Linked DNA regions of Pseudoduganella dura. Each later gene encodes a partner of the first gene's protein in a complex. Links are inferred from orthologs where the notes say so. Each region holds a gene or a part of one and is shown in the gene's direction. Other genes may lie near its edges. The genes, in order: metK and groL.

The links.
Region 2: the proteins of metK (region 1) and groL are in contact, whole or in part, in a cryo-EM structure (PDB 8P4O), measured with the Escherichia coli proteins. The link is inferred for Pseudoduganella dura from one-to-one orthologs.

What each region holds. Positions count from the first base shown.
Region 1 is NZ_WNWM01000002.1:2,764,591-2,767,877, reverse strand. The notes cover bases 213-3,177. They hold metK (methionine adenosyltransferase), read left to right. Parts: upstream 213-1,092; coding sequence 1,093-2,262; downstream 2,263-3,177. Other genes in these bases: ahcY (adenosylhomocysteinase), read left to right, coding at 2,489-3,177; GJV26_RS12060 (lysophospholipid acyltransferase family protein), read right to left, coding at 213-901. Also shown: GJV26_RS12065 (LpxL/LpxP family acyltransferase), read right to left, coding at 1-8; more of GJV26_RS12060, read right to left, coding at 5-212; more of ahcY, read left to right, coding at 3,178-3,287. UniProt on the Escherichia coli protein: Catalyzes the formation of S-adenosylmethionine (AdoMet) from methionine and ATP.
Region 2 is NZ_WNWM01000002.1:4,399,592-4,402,842, reverse strand. What follows is about bases 233-3,161. They hold groL (chaperonin GroEL), read left to right. Parts: upstream 233-838; coding sequence 839-2,485; downstream 2,486-3,161. Other genes in these bases: GJV26_RS19185 (thiamine pyrophosphate-requiring protein), read left to right, coding at 3,069-3,161; GJV26_RS19190 (glycine zipper domain-containing protein), read right to left, coding at 2,622-2,930; groES (co-chaperone GroES), read left to right, coding at 515-805. Also shown: GJV26_RS30485 (hypothetical protein), read right to left, coding at 1-129; more of GJV26_RS19185, read left to right, coding at 3,162-3,251.

The sequences.
Region 1 (3,287 bases):
ATCTTCATGCGGCCTCCCCGGCGCCATTGCCGGCGCTGTTGCCCGGGCTGTTGCCGGTGCCTGCGCCGGGTGCCGCCACGCCGGGCGGTACCTTGTAGCGGTTGTAGCTCCAGTAATACTGCGCCGGGCAGCCGGCGATCAGCCCTTCCATCGCCGCGTTGATCGCGCGCGCCTGCTGCGCGTTGTCGCCTTCCAGCGAGCCGGGGAACGGCACGAAGTGGATCAGGAAGCCGCGCCCGCCCGGCAGCCGCTCGGCATAGGTCAGCACCACCGGTGCGTTGCCGCCCAGCCTGGCCATCTTGGCCGGCAAGGTCATCGTGTAGGCGGGGCGGCCGAAGAAATCGGCCCACACGCCTTCGCCTTCCTGGGGCACCTGGTCCGGCAGGATGCCGACCGGCTTGCCCGATTTCAGGAACTTGGCCAGCATCCGCACGCCGGCCAGGTTGGCCGGCGCCAGCACCATCTGGCCGCGGGCCCGTGCCACTTCGACGAGCGGCTTCATGGCCGCCTGCTTCGGCGGGCGATACATCACCATCAGTTCGGTATCGTGCGACACGCGCTGCGCGGTGATCTCGAAACAGCCCAGGTGTGGCGTCAGGAACACGATACCGCGGCCGGCGCGCAGGTGCGCTTCGACCAGCTCATAGTTTTTCAGGAAGACGCGCCGTGCGATCCGCTGTTCGGAGGCCAGCCAGACAAAGGGCAATTCGGCCACCGCCTTGCCGGCCTCGGCAATGGCCTGGCGCAGGTGCCCGTCATAGCCGGCGAGGGCCATGTTCTCGCGCATGCGGCGGCGGTACGACGGCGACAGAAGGTAAACGCCCCATCCCAGCAAGCTGCCCAATCCATGGAGCACCGGCAGTGGAAATATTGAAAAGAAACGGAAGATTCGTAACAGCATGAACTCGCAAAAAAGAAGTGTACCTGCGCAAAAATTTTTGAAGAAGCGTAAAATACCACGCAGCAGTAACCGCCGAGTTAACAGACAACTTGCGAGGCGGGATAAAAATATCGCTAAAGCGTCGCAAGCCGTATGGGTTGTTGCGACAGTTCTATCAATTTCAGTCTCTACAACTTTTACAGGAGCTTGCGATGTCTTCCATCGATTACCTCTTCACATCCGAATCCGTTTCCGAAGGCCACCCCGACAAGGTTGCGGACCAGATTTCCGACGCCATCCTCGATGCCATCCTGGCCCAGGACCCCGCTGCGCGTGTCGCCGCTGAAACGCTGTGCAACACCGGCCTCGTGGTGCTGGCGGGTGAGATCACCACCTTCGCGAACGTGGATTATATTCAGGTTGCCCGCGAAACCATCAAAAGCATCGGCTACGACAACACCGACTACGGCATAGACTACCGCGGCTGCGCCGTGCTGGTGGCCTATGACAAGCAGTCGCCGGACATCGCCCAGGGCGTGGACGAAGGCGCCGGCATCGACCTGGACCAGGGCGCCGGCGACCAGGGCCTGATGTTCGGTTATGCCTGCGACGAAACGCCGGAACTGATGCCGGCCGCGATCTACTACTCGCACCGCCTGGTGGAGCGCCAATCGCAGTTGCGCAAGGATGGCCGCCTGCCATGGCTGCGTCCGGATGCCAAGTCGCAAGTCACGCTGCGCTACGTCAACGGTCGCCCGGTGGCCGTGGACACCGTCGTGCTGTCCACCCAGCACGCGCCGGAAATGCAGCACAAGCAGATCGAGGAAGCGGTGATCGAAGAGATCATCCGCCCGGTGCTGCCGAAAGAGTGGCTGAAGGATACGAAATACCTGGTCAACCCGACCGGCCGCTTCGTCATCGGCGGCCCGCAGGGCGACTGCGGCCTGACCGGCCGCAAGATCATCGTCGACACGTACGGCGGCGCGGCGCCGCACGGCGGCGGCGCATTCTCCGGCAAGGACCCGTCCAAGGTCGACCGTTCGGCCGCCTACGCCGCCCGCTACGTGGCCAAGAACGTGGTGGCCGCCGGCCTGGCGCGCCAGTGCCAGGTGCAGGTGTCGTACGCGATCGGCGTGGCCCGCCCGATCAACATCACCGTGTACACGGAAGGCACCGGCGTGATCCCGGACGAGAAGATCGCCGAACTGGTGCAGGAACACTTCGACCTGCGCCCGAAAGGGATCGTGCAGATGCTGGACTTGCTCCGCCCGATCTACCGCAAGACGGCCGCCTACGGCCACTTCGGCCGCGAAGAGCCGGAATTCACGTGGGAGCGCACCGACAAGGCCGCCGCCCTGCGCGCCGCCGCCGGACTGTCCTGAAAAACTTTTCTAGAACCGGGGTCAGACCCCAAATTTAGGAAATATTTCCAAAAACTGGGGTCTGACCCCGGTTTTAGCCAACAAAAAACCGAAGCGATGCTTCGGTTTTTTGTTATAGAATGCCTGTTCTCCGAGGAGCGTTGCGACGGATCGTTCGAATCCGCCAGGCTCGGAACTTCTGCAACCGCGCTCACGTCAACTTTTTTCAACATTGAAAGGAGGCGTGATGAACGCCGTACTCAAAGACTCCCAAGACTTCATCGTTGCCGACATCGGCCTGGCCGCATGGGGCGAAAAAGAAATCAAGATCGCGGAAACGGAAATGCCTGGCCTGATGGCGATCCAGGAAGAATTCGCCGCCGCGCAGCCCCTCAAGGGCGCCCGCATCACCGGTTCGCTGCACATGACGATCCAGACCGCCGTGCTGATCCGCACGCTGGAAGCACTGGGTGCGCAGGTGCGCTGGGCTTCGTGCAACATCTACTCGACCCAGGACCACGCCGCCGCCGCGATCGCCGCGGCCGGTACTCCGGTGTTCGCCATCAAGGGCGAAACGCTGGATGAATACTGGGACTACACCCACCGCATCTTCGAATGGCCGGGCGAAGGCGTGTACTCGAACATGATCCTGGACGATGGCGGCGACGCCACGCTGTTGCTGCACCTGGGCGCGCGCGCCGAGCAGGATGCGTCGGTGCTGGACAATCCTGGCTCGGAAGAAGAAATCTGCCTGTTCAACGCGATCAAGGCCCGCCTGGCGAAGGATGCCACGTGGTATTCGAAGCGCCTGCCGGCCATCCTGGGCGTGACCGAGGAAACCACCACCGGCGTGCACCGCCTGTACCAGATGCACAAGGACGGCAAGCTGGCCTTCCCGGCAATCAACGTCAACGATTCCGTGACGAAATCGAAGTTCGACAACCTGTACGGCTGCCGCGAATCGCTGGTCGACGGCATCAAGCGCGCGACCGACGTGATGATCGCCGGTAAGGTGGCCGTGATCGCCGGCTACGGCGACGTGGGCA
Region 2 (3,251 bases), 1.6 Mb from region 1 along the record:
GACGGCACCCAGCGCCAGCAACAGCATGGCTCCGGCAAGCACTCCCAGCGCCGCGCCAGCGGCAACATTGATTGCAACGCGCACCCACCCCGGGGCGTGCAGGTCTCTCGGTAATTTCGTCTGGAACATCGCAGCCTCGCTAAAAGGTGATCGATCTAACAGGGTCGAGCTATACAGGGTCGAGCTACACAGGTTCGAGCTACAGGTTCGAGCCATACAGGTGCGAACACATGTCGAGCTACGGATCGAATTACACGGATCGAACTACGCGGATCGAACCACGCGGGTTCGGCAAACACTTCCGCATGTGAACGGACAGTGTGCGCTTCCGGCGCTCCTTTGTCAAAACACAAACGGTCATTTCACGGCTGCTTGTTGCTGAGCTCGCCCCTTAGAAATTTTCCCAATATGAATTCTCTTGAAATCACTTATGACCATCCCTATAATAATTGGCACTCGTTAGCCGAGAGTGCTAACAACGTTTCAACCTCACTGTACACATAAGGAGTTTTGTATGAACCTTCGCCCTTTGCACGATCGCGTCATCGTCAAACGTCTGGACCAGGAAACCAAGACTGCTTCCGGCCTGATCATCCCTGACGCCGCCGCTGAAAAGCCGGATCAGGGTGAAGTGCTGGCAGTCGGCAACGGCAAAGTGTCGGACACCGGTACGCTGCGCGCACTGGAAGTCAAGGTCGGCGATCGCGTTCTCTTCGGCAAATACTCCGGCCAGGCTGTCAAGGTCGACGGCGAAGAGCTGCTGGTGATGCGCGAAGAAGACATCATGGCCATCGTCCAAAAGTAACAGCCCCCTTACAGAATTCAGGAGAAAAGAAACATGGCAGCTAAAGAAGTGATTTTCGGCGACGCAGCGCGCGCCAAAATGGTTGAAGGCATCAACATCCTGGCCAACGCGGTCAAGGTCACGCTGGGCCCGAAAGGCCGCAACGTGGTACTGGAACGCTCGTTCGGTTCCCCGACCGTGACCAAGGATGGTGTGTCGGTCGCCAAGGAAATCGAATTGAAGGACAAGCTGCAGAACATGGGCGCGCAGATGGTCAAGGAAGTCGCTTCGAAGACTTCCGACAACGCCGGCGACGGCACCACCACCGCGACCGTGCTGGCACAGGCCATCGTGCGCGAAGGCATGAAGTTCGTTGCCGCCGGCATGAACCCGATGGACCTGAAGCGCGGCATCGACAAGGCCGTGGCCGCCACCGTCGAAGAACTGGCGAAGATCTCCAAGCCATGCACCACGTCGAAGGAAATCGCCCAGGTTGGCGCGATCTCCGCGAATTCCGACTACTCGATCGGCGAGCGCATTGCCGAAGCGATGGAAAAAGTGGGCAAGGAAGGCGTGATCACCGTGGAAGACGGCAAGTCGCTGAACGACGAGCTGGACATCGTGGAAGGCATGCAGTTCGACCGCGGCTACCTGTCGCCGTACTTCATCAACAACCAGGAAAAGCAAGTCGCCATCCTGGAGAACCCGTTCGTTCTGCTGTGCGACAAGAAAATCTCGAACATCCGTGACCTGCTGCCGGTACTGGAGCAAGTGGCCAAGGCTGGCCGTCCGCTGCTGATCATCGCCGAAGACATCGAAGGCGAAGCACTGGCGACCCTGGTGGTCAACAACATCCGCGGCATCCTGAAAACCTGCGCCGTCAAGGCACCGGGCTTCGGCGACCGTCGCAAGGCCATGCTGGAAGACATCGCCGTGCTGACCGGCGGCCAGGTCGTTGCTGAAGAAATCGGCCTGACGCTGGAAAAAATCACGCTGGCCGAACTGGGCCAGGCAAAGCGCATCGAAGTGGGCAAGGAAAACACGATCGTCATCGACGGCGCCGGCGATGCGTCGAACATCGAAGGCCGTGTGGCACAGATCCGTACCCAGATCGAAGGCGCGACCTCCGACTACGACCGTGAAAAGCTGCAGGAACGCGTGGCCAAGCTGGCCGGCGGCGTTGCCGTGATCAAGGTTGGCGCTGCCACCGAAGTCGAGATGAAAGAGAAGAAAGCCCGCGTGGAAGATGCTCTGCACGCTACCCGCGCTGCCGTGGAAGAAGGCATTGTTCCTGGCGGCGGCGTGGCCCTGCTGCGTGCCCGCGCTGCGCTGACCGTGAAGGGTGACAACCCTGACCAGGACGCCGGCATCAAGATCGTGCTGCGCGCGATGGAAGAACCGCTGCGCATGATCGTCCAGAACGCCGGCGAAGAAGCATCCGTCGTCGTCAATGCAGTCCTGGCCGGCACCGGCAACTACGGCTACAACGCCGCCAACGGCACCTACGGCGACATGGTGGAAATGGGCGTGCTGGATCCGGCCAAGGTGACCCGTTCGGCACTGCAGAACGCCGCATCGATCGCCGGCCTGATGCTGACGACCGACTGCATGGTGGCTGAAGTGACGGAAGACAAGCCAGCCGGCGGCATGGGTGGCATGGGCGGCATGGGTGGCATGGGCGGCATGGACGGCATGATGTAATCATGCGGTCGATGCGGGCTTCGGCCCGCCGCGCCTGAAAAGGCCGCTTCCCTGGAAGCGGCCTTTTTTATTGTTCAGGTGAAAACAACAATGGCTGCCGAGGCAGCCATTGTTACGTGAGACGCGTAGGAGCGCGTCAGTGTCGCCGTTGCGCCAAGCCGGCACCGACGGCACTGCCGAGGCCGACACCGAGGCCGATGCCCATTGCGAAATTACCCATTGCAACACCGATCGCGCAGCCGATCGCTGCACCCAGGCTGATACCGAAGCCAACATAGCGCCCGGTGCGGTCGTCCGGTTCCATATCCATCTTGCGTCTCCTGTTTCGTGGTTGTTGTGCATTCAATATACACCCGGATTTCGATCTCTCTGCCGTTTTTTTAAGCGGATCGTCCCGCATCAACAACGTTTCCAGTCCCTTCAGATATACGATCTTGCGTTGCATCAAAGATCACGTTCCGTTCGCAAACCATCTCGTTTGAAGCGCCGGATCGCCGGTATGTGCTGCAGTGCACCGCATGCGTGCGCCAACGCAACCATGGCGGATTTATCATCGCCGCTGGTCCAACTCAGCGAGAACGACATGGCAGACACGGTAGGCGACTTCCTCCTGCAACGATTGCATGCCTGGGGCGTGCAGCGCGTGTATGGATACCCCGGCGACGGCATCAACGGCATCATGGGCGCCTTCAGCCGGCAGGAAGAGATCGAATTCATCCAGGTGCGGCACGAGGAAATGGCCGCCTTCATGGCCACCGCACATGCC